One region of the Vibrio pelagius genome, then DNA from elsewhere that is predicted to be linked to it. Evidence: predicted binding sites of a transcription regulator. Region 1 holds the regulator's gene; each other region holds the start of a gene.
The links. The regulator CRP, encoded in region 1, controls carbon source genes, mostly activating them, when cyclic AMP is high. The targets are predictions, from matches to a motif close to TGTGANNNNNNTCACA.
Positions count from the first base shown of each region.

Region 2: the regulator CRP is predicted to act here: its motif matches at 1,568-1,583, upstream of ectA (diaminobutyrate acetyltransferase).
Region 3: the regulator CRP is predicted to act here: its motif matches at 1,860-1,875, upstream of vsple_RS11090 (NupC/NupG family nucleoside CNT transporter).
Region 4: the regulator CRP is predicted to act here: its motif matches at 2,670-2,685, upstream of udp (uridine phosphorylase).

Region 1 is NZ_AP025503.1:2,872,553-2,877,666, forward strand. Features, by position in the region: gene vsple_RS12795 (hydrolase) at 1-42, shown strand, start outside; gene vsple_RS12800 (YheU family protein) at 127-339, shown strand; gene vsple_RS12805 (phosphoribulokinase) at 417-1,286, shown strand; gene crp (cAMP-activated global transcriptional regulator CRP) at 1,528-2,160, shown strand; gene vsple_RS12815 (DUF1338 domain-containing protein) at 2,324-3,115, opposite strand; gene astD (succinylglutamate-semialdehyde dehydrogenase) at 3,323-4,780, opposite strand; gene astA (arginine N-succinyltransferase) at 4,813-5,114, opposite strand, start outside.
Region 2 is NZ_AP025505.1:225,103-230,216, reverse strand. Features, by position in the region: gene ectB (diaminobutyrate--2-oxoglutarate transaminase) at 1-900, opposite strand, end outside; gene ectA (diaminobutyrate acetyltransferase) at 916-1,467, opposite strand; gene proV (glycine betaine/L-proline ABC transporter ATP-binding protein ProV) at 1,920-3,107, shown strand; gene proW (glycine betaine/L-proline ABC transporter permease ProW) at 3,112-4,194, shown strand; gene proX (glycine betaine/L-proline ABC transporter substrate-binding protein ProX) at 4,191-5,114, shown strand, end outside.
Region 3 is NZ_AP025503.1:2,541,388-2,546,501, forward strand. Features, by position in the region: gene vsple_RS11090 (NupC/NupG family nucleoside CNT transporter) at 453-1,715, opposite strand; gene vsple_RS11095 (TatD family hydrolase) at 1,920-2,720, opposite strand; partial or broken gene vsple_RS11100 (DUF5363 family protein) at 2,659-2,854, opposite strand; gene prfC (peptide chain release factor 3) at 2,962-4,542, opposite strand; gene vsple_RS11110 (putative bifunctional diguanylate cyclase/phosphodiesterase) at 4,680-5,114, opposite strand, start outside.
Region 4 is NZ_AP025503.1:1,092,563-1,097,676, forward strand. Features, by position in the region: gene vsple_RS04970 (CBS domain-containing protein) at 1-17, shown strand, start outside; gene vsple_RS04975 (zinc/cadmium/mercury/lead-transporting ATPase) at 165-2,489, shown strand; gene udp (uridine phosphorylase) at 2,788-3,546, shown strand; gene vsple_RS04985 (DUF1887 family protein) at 3,746-4,912, opposite strand; gene vsple_RS04990 (methyl-accepting chemotaxis protein) at 5,095-5,114, opposite strand, start outside.

The sequences.
Region 1 (5,114 bases):
GCACTGCCGGCCTACTATGAAAGTATTCAGGATTCGGCATAATAGCGCCACATTGAGGTCAACATTCAAACACTGAACCTCAGTAACCTTTAAACATATCCATGAACATAAAAGAGAGATGTATTTATGATCATTCCATGGCAAGAGATCGCCCCTGAAACTTTAGAAAACCTCATCAAGGAGTTCGTGCTCAGAGAAGGCACCGACTACGGTGATGTTGAGATCTCACTGCAATCCAAAATCGACCAAGTAAAACAGCAATTGCAATCTGGGGAAGCGAGTATTGTTTTTTCTGAACTGCACGAAACCGTCGATATCCAACTCACAAAACGCTTCTAGGCTGCCATAAAAAAATAGCCGTGTTATAGTGGAAAACGATTGCTAACAAGTAAGTTATTCTAACGACAAGGGTTGTCATGTCCGCTAAACATCCAATTATTGCGGTTACGGGTTCTTCAGGAGCCGGTACCACCACTACCTCAGAAGCCTTCCGAAAAATGTTCAATATGATGGACGTGAAGGCTGCTTGGGTTGAAGGGGATAGTTTTCACCGCTTCACTCGACCAGAGATGGACGTCGAGATCCGCAAAGCGCGTGAGCAAGGGAAACACATCAGCTACTTCGGTCCGCAAGCCAACGATTTCGGCGCATTAGAAGAGTTTTTCCGCAAATACGGTAACGAAGGTACAGGACAAGTTAGACGCTACCTACACACCTTTGACGAAGCAGTACCTTACAATCAAATGCCAGGCACTTTTACTCCTTGGCAAGAGATCCCAGAAAACTCTGATGTGATGTTTTACGAAGGCCTACATGGTGGGGTTGTCGATGGTGATGTCAATGTATCGCAACACGTTGACCTGCTGATTGGCATGGTGCCCATCGTTAACCTAGAGTGGATTCAAAAATTCGTCCGAGATACACGTGATCGCGGGCACTCACGTGAAGCGGTGATGGATTCCATTGTTCGTTCAATGGACGACTATCTCAACTACATCACTCCACAGTTTTCGCGTACCCATATCAATTTTCAGCGAGTACCGACTGTTGATACTTCCAACCCACTTAACGCAAAAGGCATCCCTAGTCTTGACGAAAGTTTCGTTGTTATTCGTCTGCGTGGTATCAAAAACGTCGACTTCCCGTACCTGCTCGCTATGATTGATGGCTCATTTATGTCTCGTCACAATACACTCGTTGTGCCTGGCGGGAAAATGAGCTTTGCTATGGAGCTCATTGTAAGACCAATCTTACAACAGCTCATTGAAACGGGAAAAATCGGCTAACGGAATGGCGTTCTGGTTGATTACTTTTCATACCGTGATCATGTGCACAATTTTGCGTAAAAAATCGTAGCTAGGTCACGATTAAAATCAAGAAATAGTGACTGAAAAAGGATACTATTCTTAACCGAAACACAAGATAGCTTGCAGCACAGAACAAGTGCTCTTATCCTAAGAAGTCAAATTCAGGCTTAGCTAAAATATGGAAAGCGGCAAGCATACCCTGCAGAGGAAGTGAGATATTATGGTTCTAGGTAAACCTCAAACCGATCCAACATTAGAGTGGTTCCTTTCACACTGTCATATTCATAAGTACCCTTCAAAGAGTACTCTGATTCACGCTGGTGAAAAGGCAGAGACCCTGTACTACATCGTGAAAGGTTCTGTGGCAGTTCTTATCAAAGACGAAGAAGGTAAGGAGATGATTCTTTCTTACCTAAACCAAGGCGACTTTATCGGCGAGCTTGGCCTATTCGAAGAAGACCAAGAGCGTACTGCATGGGTTCGTGCAAAATCTCCTTGTGAAGTTGCGGAGATTTCTTTCAAGAAATTCCGTCAACTTATCCAAGTGAACCCAGACATCCTGATGCGTCTTTCTGCTCAAATGGCAAGCCGTCTACAAGTTACCAGCCAAAAAGTTGGTGACTTAGCGTTCCTTGACGTTACTGGCCGTATTGCACAAACGCTACTAAACCTAGCGAAACAACCTGATGCGATGACTCACCCAGATGGCATGCAAATCAAGATCACTCGTCAAGAGATCGGTCAGATTGTTGGCTGTTCGCGCGAGACAGTAGGTCGTATCTTGAAGATGCTAGAAGAGCAAAACCTAATTTCTGCTCACGGTAAAACTATCGTTGTTTACGGTACGCGTTAATCTCGATTAACCGATAAAAATTCAAAAGCCACCAAATGCGAATTTGGTGGCTTTTTCTTTATTGAGATACGAGATACGAGATACGAAAAGAACTCACAGAGTCCTATGTGGAAACTGTCCCGAAGCGAAACGTACCGCATCTCTATGGCTAACGTATCTTTCTTTAACCGTTAGTGCTCTCAAAGATTTTGTCAGCCGATGCTGCAACAAAACCGGTGTAGAGATCGCCATTCGCCATTGGGTAGCGCTTAGCAAACTCATAGAAGCCACCAGGCACCAATTCAGTCCCCTCAGAGAACTCTACCTTCACTTTATCTGCCATTGTTGATGACTGCTCTAACAGCACCTCTGGAGAGCCTTTCACTTGGCCGCCAACACTGTTGATTGTAAAGCCAGACTCACTCAGGTGATCATTCACGGCTTGCACCTCAGAGAACGCATTTAACTGGTTCACACTCACGGTAAAGTGGTTAGCACCATAACCATGCGCGGCTAACCAAGACGCGTATTCGCTCTCTGTCGCCAGTTGTTTGTAATCTTGGAAATCCAAGTCCCACAGACGACCGCCATATAGGAAATCCTGCCCCTCTAGCTTGCTTGCATCCACTTGCGCAACCAACTTAGCCACGATCGCTTGTAGCTCTGCAGAACACTCTTCCACTTTCAGCTCACTAATGAACACTTTGGGTTGGGTTGGATCTGGGTGTTCAAAGTGCTTAGCCACGAGTTTCTTGCTTTCAAACAGGTAGTCACCACACGCTTTGTAACCAAGTGCTAAGAAAGGTTTAGCCAGCGTCTCGATCCCCAAAGGCGCAACATTAAACGTACGCAACGCGATGTGATCATTGATAAGGTCTTCCTCTTCTTTCAACAGCTGATGTACCTTCTCAGCAGATGGGCAGAGGCGTTCGATGTAGTCATCCCAGAGGGATTTGAACAGTAGATCGGGTGTCATGGTGACTCCTTGTCGGGTTCTAGCAAGCTCAAGCTAGAGAGTTGGATTAGAAAGAGTGTGGCTGCGAGACAAAGTCAGCAGCCATCAGCTTGTGACATACTTATTTTATTGTTATATCTCGCTAGGTCAGACGCCCAGCGAGTAATCCAAAGGAGGTCAAACTTCCCTACCTCCAATTGTGATTTTTGTTGTAGGTGGCCGTTGTTGCTACAGCTCGATACCAGGGCTGAAAGTCGCTGGAAGCTGCGTTTCACGGCCTTCCATCGATGCCATTGGGTATGCACAGTAATCCGCTGCGTAGTAAGCACTCGGGCGTAGGTTGCCTGAAGCACCTGGGCCACCAAATGGTGCGTCACCACTTGCGCCTGTTAGCTGACGGTTACGGTTAACAATACCTGCACGGATATGATCAACGAAGTACTCCCACTCAGAGTCGTCTGTTGATACAAGGCCTGCAGACAAACCAAAACGGGTGTCGTTCGCCAATTCAACCGCTTGCTCTAATGAGTTGTAACGAATCACTTGTAGTAGTGGGCCGAAGTACTCTTCGTCTGGCAGCTCTGCAATGTTAGTTGCATCGATGATGCCCGGAGTGACGAATGCAGCTTCACCAGCTTTCGCTTCTACTAGGCTTACGCCACCTAAAGATTGCAGGTTTGCTTGCGCATCTAGAATGAACTTAGCCGCCGCTTCTGAGATTTGTGGCCCCATGAAAGGAGCAGGCTCAGCGAACGGTTGGTCTACACGAATCTTTTTGGTTGCTGCCACTAGGCTATCGAGCAGTTGATCACCTTTCTCACCCACAGGAACATACAGACGACGTGCACAAGTACAACGTTGACCCGCACTGATAAAGGCGGATTGGATAATGGTGTATACCGTAGCATCAACGTCACCAAAGTGTTCACTGATCACCATAGGGTTGTTACCCCCCATCTCTAGTGCCAGCATTTTACCCGGTTGACCCGCAAACTGACGGTGCAGTATGTGACCTGTGTTAGCGCTGCCCGTAAATAGCACGCCATCTATGCCTTTCGCATCCGCTAGCGCAATACCTGTCTCTTTAGCACCTTGAACAAGGTTAATGACACCTGCAGGTAGGCCAGCTTCTTGCCAAAGCTTCATCGCGAACTCACCTGTCCACGGTGTCTGCTCCGATGGTTTGAATACAATCGTATTACCCGATAGCAATGCAGGAACGATATGACCATTAGGTAGGTGCCCCGGGAAGTTGTAAGGCCCAAATACCGCCATGACACCTAGAGGGCGATGACGCAGAACGATCTGGTTACCCGCCGCTTCACGTGATGATTCACCAGTACGGTCGTGATATGCACGAATTGAGATAGCAATCTTACCGGCCATCGCACCCGCTTCAGTGCGAGTTTCCCAGATTGGTTTACCCGTTTCTTTAGCGATAATTTGTGCGATCTCTTCGCTGTTCTCTTTCACTTTTTCCGCAAACTTAAGCACAATCGCTTCACGCTCAGCAAAGCTAAGTTTCTTCCAAGTTAGAAATGCTTCGCGCGCCGCAGCTACCGCTGATTCAACTTGAGCAGGTGTTGCACTGTCGCCCTTCCACACTACTTGGTTGTCGTATGGGCTAACTGATGTCATCGCTTCGCCTTGACCGGCTACCCATTGCCCTGCAATCCACTGAGTCATACTTCTATCCTTCTTTGACTAACCATCGAGCTCTATTGAGCCAACATACGAACAAAATCGCCTTCTTTAACTTCCAACGCCTCGGCCACCTTCGGCGCAAGGATCACTTTACCGCTAGCTTGGTCATAAGCACCTTTGGCCGCAACCGCTCGGAAGTTTTCAAATGAGGTGTTACCAATCAGGTAATCTTGAGAGCTTGCATGCTCACTGATTTCCACCAGAGCACGAATTGAATGGCGCACCGATTCGATATTACGCAAATCACACTCAACCGTTGGGCCTGCATCGAAGATGTCGACGTAACCGCGGTTAGTAAAGCCTTCACGCTCAAGCA
Region 2 (5,114 bases), on a different replicon from region 1:
CACAAATGCGTGATTGTTACCGCGGAATGTGCCGTTGTGTTCACCCGGATTCCAAATATCAAGCTCTGGTTTCATCAGAACAAGCGCCATCGGAGAGCCATAACCGCCAATGGATTTTGATAGTGTTACCATATCTGGTTTGATGCCCGCAGATTCGAAGCTGAAGAAGGTGCCTGTGCGCCCGCAACCCGCTTGAATATCATCCACAATCAGTAGGATGTCGTGCTTCGAACAGATGTTACTCAATCGCTTTAACCAAGCATCAGAAGCTGCATTCAAACCACCTTCACCTTGCACCGTTTCAATAAGGACGGCAGCAGGTTTGTCCATGCCTGCAGAGTTGTCATTCAACATGGTTTCGAATAATTTCAATCCATCAACGTCGGCATACCCTTCAAATGGAATGCGAGTCACATCGTTTAAACTGGTCCCCGCGCCTTGGCGGTGGTGCTGGTTACCTGTGGCAGCGAGAGCGCCTGCGGTGCAGCCGTGAAAACCATTGGTAAAGGCGACGATAGAGCTACGCCCTTTGGCTTTTCTCGCGAGTTTGAGTGCGGCTTCTACAGCGTTCGTCCCTGTAGGGCCAGTGAATTGGACCTTGTAGCTCAAGCCTCGTGGTTGAAGGATATGCTTGTACAGTGCCTTCAAGAAATCTGCTTTCGCGCTCGAGTGCATGTCCAACCCATGTGTAATACCGTCACTCTCAATGTAGTTAAGCAACGCTTCTTTAAAAATCGGGTTGTTGTGGCCGTAGTTGAGTGACCCAGCACCAGCAAGAAAGTCTAAGTATTTTTCTCCTGATTCTGTTTCTAGCCAACACCCTTTTGCTTTAGTAAATATGACTGGGAAGCTATTACAGTAAGAACGTACTTGTGATTCTTGTTTGTCAAAAATGTCCATGATTAAACCGTTTATCTATCCTTTGGTTTGAGTGGGTTTTAGTGGGATGCGATACAAATACTCAGTATCGTGCTTTCCCTTAAAATGTGTTGCGTGGTCAAGAAAGGTCGAAACACGCCCCTTCTGATCATTTTCTTGATCAATTTTTTTAAACAGCGCCCAAGATGCGCTGTTATCTTGAGTAATCGTTGTTTCAACCGCTTCTATGCTTCTTAAAACTTCCCTTGTGAGCAGTGACTTAATCATCTGATAGGCCAAGCCTTTACCACGGTGATTGGGAGAAACTGCAACCTGCCAAATGAACAGTGTCGTTGGATCGTCGGGCTTGATGTACGCCGAAACAAAACCTGACACCTCATTGTCACAGCGAGCAAGCACACAGGTTTGGCTAAAGTGTGTTGACTGTAAAAAGTTACAGTAGGAGGAGTTCGTGTCGAGCGGAGGGCACTGGGCGATTAAATTGAAAATCTCGTCGCCATCTTCTGCTTTGGGTTCGTTAAACGAACTGTGAGCAAGGCGCTGCTCTTCGATTTCTGGGTAAGCCACCCAAGGTGCTGATACGATCATAGGGATATGCATTTACTTTGAGTTCTAATTAATTTCTAAATCTATTATCACACGTAAATCGCTGTAAAAAGCAAGTAATGCGCGGGTTTAGCTGTTTATTTGTGATTTAAGTCACACTTTGGTGGGTTCGTTGGGGTTGATTTTTGTTTGATGTCTAATGTTTAGTTCAGTAATATTTAAATATGGCGTAACTGAGTTGAGTTAGATACTGAAAATGAAAACCCATATTGCTATGTTTTACTTTTGATAGGCGTTTATTCTGAAGGTTGTTTGTTTTTTTTGTTCAATATCAATATTTTAATGTCTTTTTGTGGCTTGGGTTATAAATCGAGAATCTAAAACAGTTGCTGAGTTGCAAGAAGGCTCAACGCCAATTTGTTTGAATTAGGTTCAAATTTTGTTTAGAGTACAAAATATGAGTGCAAATGTGCATCCAAAGGAGGATTATTTTCATGGCTCCCATACTGGAAGTTAAGGGACTCTATAAGGTGTTTGGAGAAGACACCGAACGCGCTTTTTCTATGATGGAATCTGGCGCAGATAAAGACCAAGTGTTCGCCAAAACAGGACTTACGATAGGTGTCAACGATGCCTCTCTTTCGATTAATGAAGGTGAGATATTCGTCATCATGGGACTATCCGGTTCAGGCAAGTCGACACTAGTCCGCCTGCTCAACCGTCTCATCGAGCCAACAAAGGGTAGTGTTCTGTTTCGAGGGCGAGATATTGCCACGATCTCCGCAGAAGAGCTCAGAGCTGTTCGACGTAACAACATCTCCATGGTGTTTCAGAATTTCGCGTTAATGCCACACATGACGGTGTTAGAGAATGCCGCATTTGGGTTGGAGTTGGCGGGGATGGACTTGGCAACACGTCAAACCTACGCGTCACAAGCTCTCGAAAGCGTTGGGTTGAGTGCTTACAACGAATCCTTTCCAGATGAATTATCTGGAGGTATGAAACAACGAGTCGGTTTAGCGCGAGCGTTGGCTTGCGACCCTGATATTTTATTGATGGATGAAGCGTTTTCTGCGCTCGATCCATTGATTCGAACCGAAATGCAAGATGAGCTTATTCGCCTGCAAAACGAAGATAAACGTACGATCGTATTCATTTCTCATGACCTAGACGAAGCGATGCGTATTGGCGATCGTATTGCCATTATGCAAGACGGCGATGTGGTGCAGGTGGGTACACCGGATGAAATTCTTCATAAGCCAGCTAATGACTATGTTGCCGCTTTTTTCAAAGGGGTAAACATTTCGAGTGCTTTGACAGCCAAAGACATCGCGAAGAAAACACCTGCAGCTGTATTTAAGAAGTCAGAACATGATGGGCCCGCCTCCGCATTGCAACTACTGACCGATAATGACCGCGAGTTCGGCATCATTGTCGATAAGAGTAACCGTTACTCAGGTATCGTTTCACTCGACTCCCTCCGTTTGGCATACAAAGAAAACCGTTCCCTATCAAGTGCTGAGCTGGATTCGACAATCACGCTCGATCCAGAACAATCGATCAATGACATTTTAGGCTCTGTGGCAGAAGCCCCTTATCCAGTCCCTGTGGTTGATGATTCAGGCAAGTACTTTGGGATGATCAGTAAGTCAAGATTGCTTCAAACTTTGGATAAGGAGTAGCACCATGTCATCAGAACAAGCTCAAAATGACCCGTGGTCACAAAGTAGTGAAACGGCGAGCAGCGATCCGTGGGGGGCAAGTCAAGCTAGCACGTCCGCGGATTGGTTAAGCAGCGAAACGGTCGAGCAAAAGCCTTTCGATGTTCTAAACCCTTTTGAAGAATCAGTTTTACCACTGGACTCATGGGTGGAATCAGGGCTCAACTGGTTGGTTGAACATGGTCGACCACTTTTTCAAGCGATTCGTGTCCCAATCGATTTTATTTTAACGTCGTTTGAAACCGCGTTGGTATCTACACCAGCACCTTTCATGATTATGATTTTGTTTCTGCTTGCGTGGCAGTTTTCAAGTTTACGTCTTGGTGTTGCGACATTGCTATCGTTGACGTTTATAGGTTTGATTGGAGCATGGTCGCAAGCCATGACAACACTTTCTCTGGTCATGACATCGGTGTTTTTCTGTTTGTTAATCGGCCTCCCGCTCGGCATTTGGCTGGCGCGTAGTCATACTGCCGCCAAGTTTATTCGTCCCATTCTTGACGCCATGCAAACAACACCTGCTTTTGTCTATTTAGTACCAATAGTCATGTTGTTTGGCATCGGTAATGTGCCGGGTGTCGTTGTGACAATCATATTCGCCTTACCGCCAGTGGTGAGACTCACCATTCTAGGTATACAACAAGTACCAGAAGAGCTCATTGAAGCAGGGCATGCTTTTGGTGCCAATGACAAACAAATGCTTTACCGCATTCAATTGCCTCTTGCTCTACCGACCATCATGGCTGGTGTGAATCAGACCTTAATGTTGTCTTTATCTATGGTTGTCATCGCGTCAATGATTGCTGTAGGCGGTTTGGGACAAATGGTTCTGCGAGGTATCGGTAGGCTCGATATGGGTTTAGCTGCCGTGGGTGGATTGGGTATTGTTGTACTCGCCATTTTATTGGATCGCATTACTCAAGAGCTCGGTCAAAACGTGGGAGACACCAAGACGCGCTGGTATCAAACGGGGCCAATCGCCTTTGTATCAAAAATAATCAAGCAATCTAAACCTTCAAAAGCATTACTTAAGGAGAATTTAAAATGAGCGATTCATGGAAGAAAGCAATTTCAATCAGTGCGTTATCAAGTATTGCATTGTCCTACTCAGTATCGGCGAGCACACTTCCAGGAGAGGGCGTCTCTGTTCAACCCGTTCAATCGACTGTTGCGGAAGAGACCTTTCAAACTTTGATTGTGAACCGAGCACTTGAGGCTTTGGGGTATGACGTCAAAGACACCAAAGAAGTAGACTACAATGTGGCATACACATCGATTGCTAAGGGCGACGCGACGTTTCTAGCAGTTGGTTGGTTCCCGCTTCACGCAGACAAATACGCCATGTCAGGAGGCGATGAAAAGTTCTACCGTCATGGCAACTATGTAAGTAGTGCGGCACAAGGTTACCTGATTGACAAAAAAACAGCCGAAAAATACGGCATTACCAACATCGGCCAGCTCAAAGATCCCAGACTAGCCAAGCTGTTTGATGCCAACGGTGACGGTAAAGCAGACTTGACGGGGTGTAACCCTGGATGGGGTTGTGAAATGGTCATTGAGGAGCAACTTAGTGCCTTTGAATTGAGAGATAATGTCACGCACAACCAAGGCAATTATGCCGCGATTATTGCCGACACGATTTCTCGTTACAAAAAAGGCGACCCTATCTTGTATTACACGTGGACTCCATACTGGGTAAGTGGTGAGCTTGTTCCTGGTAAAGATGTAGTTTGGTTGGAAGTACCGTTTTCCGCATTACCTGGTGAGCGAGAAAATGTCGACACTACTCTACCAAATGGTAAGAACTACGGCTTTGAAATGAACTCAATGCGCATTGTCGCTAACAAAGCGTTCGCAGAGCAGAACCCAGCCGCAGCAAAGTTATTTGAGATCATCAAGCTCAACATTAACGATGTAAGCGCGCAAAATATGATGATGAGCCAAGGTAAGAATAGCTCAGACGATATC
Region 3 (5,114 bases), 330 kb from region 1:
GTTCCCTGAAGACTTGTTGGCCTTACGCCGTCAATTGCTATCCTTGTCACCGCACAGTACCAGTTTGGTCTATGGCACAACAAAGTTACCTTGTTGTGTCTAACATCTATAGCGTATCGCTATGTTTGGCTTAATCCCAGAAGAATCGCGATTGCTGTTGAACAAGCGGTCATTTTCTTGCCAAAAAGAGAAATCCTATCTCTATAGCTTATACATTATAGGTATCCTTCGATAATTTGTAGTGCTCCTTAGAACGCAAACGGTTTGTATCTCAAAATAATTCAGTTTCCGAGTTATTGATGACAGCAATCGTTGTGAATAACACATCCTGTGTATCAACACTTCCTGCGTTTGTCGTTCAATAATCCGGTTCCTAAAACAAAAAAGCCCCGCAGCAATCTCTTGCTACGGGGCGATATTAAAGTGGCGTCTATATAATCTAATCTACTTAATTAGAAAGATAAGAAGAAGCCAGCAATTGTCGCTGCCATCAGGTTAGATAGAGTACCAGCAATAACCGCTTTAACACCCATACGAGCGATGTCGTGACGACGGTTTGGAGCTAGACCACCTAGACCACCTAGTAGAATCGCGATAGAAGAAAGGTTTGCGAAACCACATAGTGCGAACGAGATAATTGCTTGAGTCTTAACAGACATTACTTGACCCGTTGCTTCAACGATTTGCGCGTTTTCACCAACGAAAGGTACGAAGTTTAGGTATGCAACGAATTCGTTAACTACGATCTTCTGACCGATGAATGAACCAGCGATATCTGCTTCAGCCCATGGCACACCAATAATGAATGCTAGTGGAGAGAATAGTTTACCAAGAATCCACTCAAGAGTTAGGCCTTCAAAACCAATCCAACCACCGATACCACCTAGGATACCGTTGATTAGAGCGATTAGACCGATGAACGCTAGTAGCATTGCACCAACGTTTAGAGCAAGTTGAAGACCAACAGATGCACCACCAGCGGCTGCGTCGATTACGTTAGCTGGCTTGTCGTCGCCACCGTCCATTTCGTCAGCGATGTCATCAGCAGGTGTATCAGTCTCTGGCTTGATGATCTTAGCGAATAGTAGACCACCTGGTGCTGCCATGAATGATGCAGCAACTAGGTACTCTAGAGGTACACCCATAGAAGCGTAACCTGCTAGTACACCACCAGCAACAGAAGCTAGACCACCACACATTACAGCGAATAGTTCAGACTGAGTCATTTTTGGTACGAAAGGACGTACAACTAGAGGAGCTTCAGTTTGACCAACGAAGATGTTTGCTGCAGCAGACATAGACTCCGCACGAGATGTGCCAAGAGCTTTCTGTAGGCCACCACCAAGAATCTTGATAACCCATTGCATTACACCAATGTAGTAAAGTACAGAGATAAGTGCAGAGAAGAAGATTAGAGTTGGTAGTACTTGGAATGCAAAGATGAAACCGATACCGTCAACTGAGAAGTTAACTAGGCTGCCGAATAGGAAACCAGTACCGTCTTTACCGTAGTCGATCACGTTTGCTACACCTGCAGAGAAACCTGCAAGAAGATCACGACCCCAAGGGATGTAAAGTACGAATGCACCAAGTGCGAATTGGATAGCGAATGCGCCACCCACCGTTCTAAAGTTAATAGCTTTGCGGTTGTCAGACAGTAATACTGCGATTGCAATCAGTACTACCATACCGACTAGGCTCATAAACAGGCTCATAGTTTATGACTTCCTTATTGGTTATTTATTGGCGTGTTACAAAATGGGGCTATAAAGCGGAGGCAATTATACTCATGCGACCACTAATAAAGTAATGCCGTCCTCACACTTTGGTATAAGATTCATGTATCATTCATTTACATCTGTGAGCCAAGTCACGATACAGTTGTAAAACACGCAAACGATAAACAAAAACTTTAGATTTTATTCACATATACCGAATAGCCGATGGCTATTTTGCCAAATTTGAGTTGCAATCGATTGCTTTGGCTCTTTTCTAAGCGAAACAAGTTCATTTAATATCGTAACTAAATATTTGGAATGATTAATGTTTCCTTGCTGACCACTGATCGGCATATCCGGTGCATCTGTCTCTAAAACAACCCATTCAAGAGGAAGACGAGCAACTGTGGTGCGCGTTTTCTGCGCTCTTGGGTAAGTTATCGTTCCACCGACACCAATATAGAATCCTAAGCGAATCCACTCTAAAGCTTGCTGTTCGCTGCCCGAAAAACCATGAATCACTCCACCATTGGTGAATTTTTGCTGCTTAATAAGCTGAATAAGGCGGTTATGTGATTTCCGTTCGTGGATAATCAGAGGCAGTTCAAAAGCGGTCGCGAGCTGTATCTGATGAATCAAAAAGCGCTCTTGCTTCTCGATACCCACATCCGCAAAGAAGTCTAAGCCGCACTCCCCGATCGCAACACACCGTTCAGAAGCGCCACTTAAGTGCTGTTCAAGTTGAGCAAATTCGCTCTCATTCACTGTCGCTAGAAAGTAAGGATGAAAACCCAACGCATAGTAAAGGTTGGCGTGTTCCAAGCTCAGTCGATCGAGCTTTTCCCAGTTGGTTTGACCAATTGACGGTACAACAACCTTCTCAACACCTCTCTCTCGAGCGGTTGAGAGATAATCTAGAGCAGCCGTAGAACTGTCTTGTTCACCAAGTGAAAAGACGTCGAAGTCTAGATGACAGTGGGTATCGAATAGCGGTATCGACATTACGGCTTATCTTTGGGTTCAGGTTGAGGATCGCTACGATAAGGGGTGCAGCTGCGCTTATTTTCTGGAGTTAACCCTAACTCTTTACACCATTTATCGTACTGCTTAATCCATCGTTTAATGACTTGAAACATCCATTCTCCTTAAGGCCAACATAAAAAAACGCCTATTGCAGAACAATAGACGTTTTTAATCACTTCGACTAGCACCAGCTCAGTGAGTTGGCACCGTCATCAATAGATTAGTGCTCGCGAGTTGCACGGAACTCAACATCAGGGAAACGCTCTGATGCTAGGTTCAAGTTAACCATAGTTGGTGCGATGTAAGTTAGGTTATCGCCACCATCCAACGCTAGGTTAGTCTGGTTCTTACGCTTGAACTCTTCGAACTTCTTCGCATCACCACACTCAACCCAACGTGCTGTCGCAACGTTCACGCTCTCGTAGATCGCTTCAACGTTGTATTCCGCTTTCAGACGAGCTACAACCACATCAAACTGAAGCACACCAACCGCACCTACAATCAGATCGTTGTTCTGTAGTGGACGGAATACCTGAACCGCACCCTCTTCAGAAAGTTGAACTAGACCTTTAAGTAGCTGCTTCTGTTTTAGTGGATCGCGCAGACGAATACGACGGAACAGTTCTGGTGCAAAGTTAGGAATACCAGAGAACTTCAGTGACTCACCTTGAGTGAAGGTATCACCAATCTGGATTGTACCGTGGTTATGCAGACCAATGATGTCACCCGCGTATGCTTTCTCAGCACGTGCACGGTCGCCCGCCATGAAAGTTACCGCATCAGAGATACTTACATTCTTACCAGTACGAACATGGTTCATCTTCATACCTTGAGAGTAAGTACCCGATACGATACGCATGAATGCGATACGGTCACGGTGTTTTGGATCCATGTTTGCTTGGATCTTAAATACGAAGCCAGAGAACTTCTCTTCTGTCGCTTCAACATCACGCTCAACTGCTTGACGAGTTTTCGGCATTGGCGCCCATTCCGTCAGGCCATCTAGCATGTGGTCCACACCAAAGTTACCCAATGCAGTACCAAAGAAAACCGGTGTTAGTTCGCCCGCTAGGAATAGGTCATGGTCAAACTCAGGGCACGCGCCCATGACAAGTTCAAGCTCTTCACGAACACTTTCCGCTAGATCTGCGCCAACTTCTGCATCCAGTTCCGGGTTATCTAGACCTTTGATGATACGAACTTCTTGGATCTCATGGCCGTGGCCAGATTCGTACAAGATCGTCTCATCGCGGTGAATGTGGTAAACACCTTTAAACTCTTTACCACAACCGATTGGCCAAGAGATTGGTGCGCACGCCATGCTCAGCTCGCTTTCAACTTCATCTAGAACTTCCATTGGATCACGCACATCACGGTCCAATTTGTTCATGAAGGTTACGATTGGAGTATCACGTAGACGTGTTACTTCCATTAGCTTACGTGTACGGTCTTCGACACCTTTTGCAGCATCGATAACCATTAGACATGAGTCAACAGCCGTTAGTGTACGGTAGGTATCCTCCGAGAAGTCTTCGTGTCCCGGAGTATCTAGTAGGTTTACTAGGCAATCATTGTACGGGAACTGCATCACAGACGTGGTTACCGAGATACCACGTTCTTTTTCCATCTCCATCCAGTCAGATTTAGCATGCTGGTTAGAGCCACGGCCTTTTACGGTACCCGCTTTTTGAATCGCGTTTCCGAATAAAAGAACCTTTTCAGTAATCGTGGTTTTACCCGCATCCGGGTGAGAGATAATCGCAAACGTTCTACGTTTGCTCACTTCTTGTTGGAAAGACATAGTCGCCCTTTGCTGATCTAAAGCGTAAAAAGGGCAAGTTGTTGAGACTTGCCCTTGAATTTTGTGTGCGGATTATACAGAAGTCGCCCAGCTTTCTAAAGCCTGAGCTAGAAAAAGTTAGGGTGTGGGAAGGTGCGCTACCCTAGAGAGCTAGACATAGGTACCACATTAGAAACAGAGTTCAGCCTAAGATTCTCTATTAATTTATCAGCCGTTTGAGGAGAAGTAAGATAGAAACCCTGTCCTATTTCACACCCCATCACCATTAGATCACGTTGTTGTTGCAACGTCTCTACCCCCTCCGCGACGACCGCAACACCAAGTTCATTGCCTATCTGAATCATGCTTTTGAGAAGCACTAATGAGGTTGAATTGGTGACATAGTCCATCACAAAACTACGATCGATCTTCAGAGTATCGAATTCAAAATCTTTGAGATAAGAGAGAGATGAAAAGCCAGTACCAAAATCATCAAGCGCGATACGAACACCAAGTTGATGAAGCTCTTTAAAGATTATCTGTGCAAACTGATCATTCTCTATCATCACGGTTTCGGTGATCTCCACTTCAAT
Region 4 (5,114 bases), 1.4 Mb from region 1:
TCCAGCATCCAGTATAACTTTTTTGTTCTAAACAGTTATTTCTACTCACTTCTCCTTGACCTTGGAGGCGACTCCAAGGTTTATACTTCAGGTGTACTGGAGGGGACTTTAGCTTACCTCAACTAGAAACCCCTTCAGCAGTCGAGTATTAAGGAGAATTTATTATGTGTGCAAAACATGCCGCGTGCCGCTCAACCAAAGCGGAGATTCAAAACAAACCTGTAGCTTCAAGCTGCGGTAGCCCTAAAATCACTAGCATTACAGCTGCTTCTACCAGCCCATCTTCGTGCTGTGCAACCTCTGAGCCCTCTGCTGGCGGCGAGAGTTGTTGCGGTTCAGACAGTGGAGAAGAAGACCGGCTGTCCTCAGTTGTCGAACTAAAAAGCAAGCTCACTAAAAGCTGGCTCGTTTCAGGTATGGACTGCCCAGCCTGTGCACGAAAGGTAGAAAAAGCCGTTTCTTCTATTCCTGGTGTGATTGAAGCCAAGGTTCTGTTTGCGACGGAAAAACTGGTCGTGAAATACGATCAAGTTGAACTCACAGAAACCATTAAAACCGCCGTTCAAAAAACGGGCTTCAGTTTGAGTGAAGTTGGCGTTAAGGAAAAGCAACAGCCAGCGACCTTCTGGCAATCATACATTCAGCCAAATCTCCAGATCATTGCGATTGCCGCTGCGATGTTATTCGCGGCCTTAATTAAAGACGTCAGCCCTGTTTTAAGTGAGCGATTGTTCATTGTCACCTGTTTGCTTGGACTTTACCCTGTCGCAAAACAAGCGGTGAAGCTTGCCCGCTCAGGCACTCCTTTTGCCATTGAAACCTTGATGAGTGTTGCTGCTCTGGGTGCCCTGTATTTGGGGGAAACAGTAGAAGCAGCCATGGTTCTATTGTTGTTCTTAATCGGTGAGCGTTTAGAGGCCTTTGCTTCATCCCGTGCACGCAGTGGTGTACAAGCATTGATGGCATTGGTGCCTGAAAATGCGACTCAAATTGTCGATGGTGAACGTGTCGAAGTTGCAGTGACGGAACTTAAGCCTGGTGATGTTATTGAAGTCTCTCCTGGTGCTCGACTGCCAGCAGATGGTCAATTGATTACTTACGCCGCCAGCTTCGATGAGAGCGCACTCACTGGTGAATCTGTCCCTGTCGAACACATCAAAGGCAACACCATCATGGCGGGTGCGGTTGTGGTCGACAAGGTTGTTCGTATCACGATCACTTCTAAACAAGGTGAGAATGCGATAGACCGAATTCTTCATTTGATTGAAGAAGCAGAATCACGCAAAGCACCTTTAGAACGATTCCTAGATAAATTTAGCCGTTGGTATACGCCGCTAATGATGTTTGTGGCCTTGATGGTCATTGTGATTCCGCCGAGTTTGTTCGCTCAACCTTGGGAAACTTGGGTTTATCGTGGTCTTGCGTTGCTGTTGATCGCATGCCCTTGTGCGTTGGTTGTCTCAACGCCGGCAGCGATTACTTCTGGCTTGGCTGCAGCAGCAAAACGTGGTGCCTTGATTAAAGGCGGTGCTGCGCTAGAGCAGTTAGGTAAGGTTGAAACCATTGCGTTTGATAAAACTGGCACACTGACCGAGGGCAAGCCACAAGTTACTGACGTGTTACCGTTGCAAGGTTGGAATGAGCAACAGTTATTGCGTGTGGTCGGTGCGATTGAAGTGGGGTCAAGCCATCCACTAGCGCTATCTCTCGTCAATAAAGTTAAAGAGAAGGGGATTGATATCCCGGAATCTGACAACAAACGTGCCCTTATCGGTAGTGGTGTTGAAGGTGATGTCGATGGGCGTACATATCAAGTGCTTTCACCATCGAAAGTGACGTTTGATCTTGATTCGTCAGTACAAGAGCAGGTTACTTCGCTTGAGATGCAAGGCAAGACGGTGGTCGTGGCAGTAGAGCGTCCTCAAACCGTCATTGGTTTAATCGCGTGGCAAGACACACTGCGCAGTGACGCCAAAGCTGCAGTAGAACGTTTAAGCAAGTTGGGCGTTGAGTCGATTATGTTGACGGGCGATAACCCGCGCAGTGCTGAGGCAATCAGCTCGGTGGTTGGCATGCAATACAAAGCAAGTCTGTTGCCAGCGGATAAAGTGAGTTACGTTGAAGAGCTTACTCGCCATTCACATGTTGCTATGGTGGGCGATGGTATTAATGATGCTCCAGCAATGAAAACGGCAAATGTTGGTATTGCGATGGGTGGTGGCACCGACGTCGCTTTAGAAACCGCTGATTCGGCACTGACTCACAATCGTCTAACTGAACTGCCGGCTATGATTGAGCTGTCACAGGCCACCATGAGAAATATTCGCCAGAACGTCGCTTTGGCGTTGGGGTTAAAAGGTGTCTTCTTAGTGACCAGCCTATTTGGTATTACTGGTTTATGGGTAGCTGTACTTGCTGATAGTGGTGCAACTGCGCTTGTGACACTCAATGCTTTAAGACTACTAAGATTCAAGTCAAAAGCTGACTAAGAGATCGTCGCATTAGTTACAGAACGCCTCTAGTTTATTAAGCGCATGTTGTTTGATTTGCGTTTTATGAACTAGAGGCGTTTTTTTGGTCATTATTATGCAACGAAGCTATACGATTGCGGTATAAGTGTGATTGAGATCTGTTTTTTGTGAAAATTGATTGTATGTTGCGTGGAGAGGTGTGATGTCTGTCACTTCATTTTGTGAATAGCTTGGTTAGAGTAAACACGTACCCCACAAACTTATAATGCGCTTAGATAAGGGTGATGAACACTCAATAAGCCACAAGGAGCAAACTATGTCTCAAGCTGTTTTCCACTTAGGTATTACTGAAGCTGATCTTCAAGGTGCGACACTCGCGATCATCCCAGGTGATCCAGCACGTGTACAAAAAATTGCTGACGAAATGGAAAACCCAGTATTTCTAGCAAGCCACCGTGAGTACACGCTGTACCGCACTGAGCTAGATGGAAAGCCTGTGGTTGTTTGTTCTACTGGTATTGGTGGTCCATCTACATCTATCGCTGTAGAAGAGCTAGCGCAACTAGGTGTACGTACTTTCCTACGTGTTGGTACAACTGGTGCAATCCAACCTCACGTCAAAGTGGGTGACATGATTGTAACAACGGGTTCTGTTCGTCTGGACGGTGCAAGCCTACACTTCGCTCCAATGGAGTTCCCAGCAGTAGCTGACTTCGAAATTGCAACAGCGATGAAAGCGGCAGTAGAAGAGTCTGGCGCAACGGTTCACACTGGTGTTACAGCATCAAGCGACACGTTCTACCCAGGTCAAGAGCGTTACGACACTTTCTCTGGTCGCGTTGTTAAGCGTTTCCAAGGTTCTATGCAAGAGTGGCAAGACATGGGCGTTCTTAACTTCGAAATGGAATCTGCAACACTGCTAACTATGTGTGCAAGTTCTGGTCTGAAAGCAGGTTGTGTAGCGGGCGTTATTATCAACCGTACACAGAAAGAGATCCCAGATCACGATACGCTAAAAGAGACAGAAGCTCGCTCAATCAAAGTGGTTGTAGAAGCTGCGCGTAAGATGCTTTAATCGCGTCGATACTGCTTAATTCAGTTATCATCCTAGATAGCCTGATTTAAAACCTCAAAAGCTGCACTTAATGGTGCAGCTTTTTTGTATTTGTCGATTAGGTTTGGGGAAAATAAAGACAAATAAAAAGGCGCATGATGCGCCTTTAGTGTGTGAGTCGTGAGCCTTTGACAGCTTATTTGCTTATTTGCTTATTTTCTTAGTACTCTAGGTCTTCGTGACCGCCTGCAGCAGCAAACCAAGATGTTAGATGCGTTTTAAGATCTTTCAACTCATCAGGACCAATCAAAGCAAGTCCTAAATCCTCTGCACGAGTGATGTCGTTATGGCGCAGTGGGCGGAAGCTGACCAGCATAGCACGAGCCTGAAGGCCGCCTAATAGGTCGCGCAGCGATTCCAGCTTATACAAAGTGTCATCACCATCGTCACGCATACCCTTGGTCTTACACTCTATGATGTGCAGTTTATTATTGACGACTGAAGCAACATCCAGCTCATTACGTACTTCGCGCTCACCAAGCTGGCGATATACCTGAACGTTCAACGAACGGTCTTGAATGGTTGGCATGTCATCTTGAATCTGTTTCACCGTGCTGTGCACCAGTGTTTCTAGCCACTCACCGTTCGAGAAACGACGCGCATCTTCGTTAGCAAAGGTCAAAATACCGTCTTGGTAGGTCGCAATCTTTGCTTCGACGAGATCGGTAAGCAGCATGTTCAGCTCACGATAGCCTTGTTGCTTCTCTGAAAGCTCAACGTCCAGTTTCTGCTCTTTGCGGCAGGTTGTTGCTAGGTAGTTTAGCGTTGCTAGACCTGGCCCCAGTTCGAGGGCATTGCTCGCCCAGCGTTCACCCAGTTCGTAGAGTTTTTGATCCAGCTGCGGCGGCAGTTCGAAGTCATTAAATTCACCGCGAGCACCAAATACGGTCAGGTAATCATCGATAGTAATACGATCTTGTACTTGTGTGTCTTCTTTGCCATTTGGGTATAACCAACACAGTTTGTCACTGTTTGGTTCAACCACGAAAATCGGCCAGTGATAAGTGCGAAATACTTCGTAAACTGAAAGCAGGCGATGTCTTAAACCGCAGCTTGCGTTAAGTTTTACTTCTTGTCCGCGTGCCTTGAGGTCTTCAGCCAAGACTTGAATAGATTCTTTGATAACAGAAGTATTAACGATGGTAGGAATTTCAAAAAACTCACTGGTGATATCGCGCTTTTGGAGTACGGAGTGAAGGCGCAGATACATGCCTTCTTGAGTCTTGTCACCGATAAAAACGATGTGTGAGCTGGTGGTTCGATTATCCAATAATGGGGTAATCAGCCTAATGGGGTCTTGATCAATAATGCCAACGTGAACAGCCATATAAATTCCTTAATATTGGCTCGCTCAAAATGGGAACGTAACGGAAAGCAGCAAGCCATAATACTCATATGATGACAATGGCTTAAAAAAACAAGGGTAACCTTTGACAAAAGTTACCCTGGTTCAGGTGGTTAACAAATTGATGCGAGTAAAGTCATACCTTTAGTCGCTTTAGTAAAGGTTTAAAGCTTGAACTGATGCA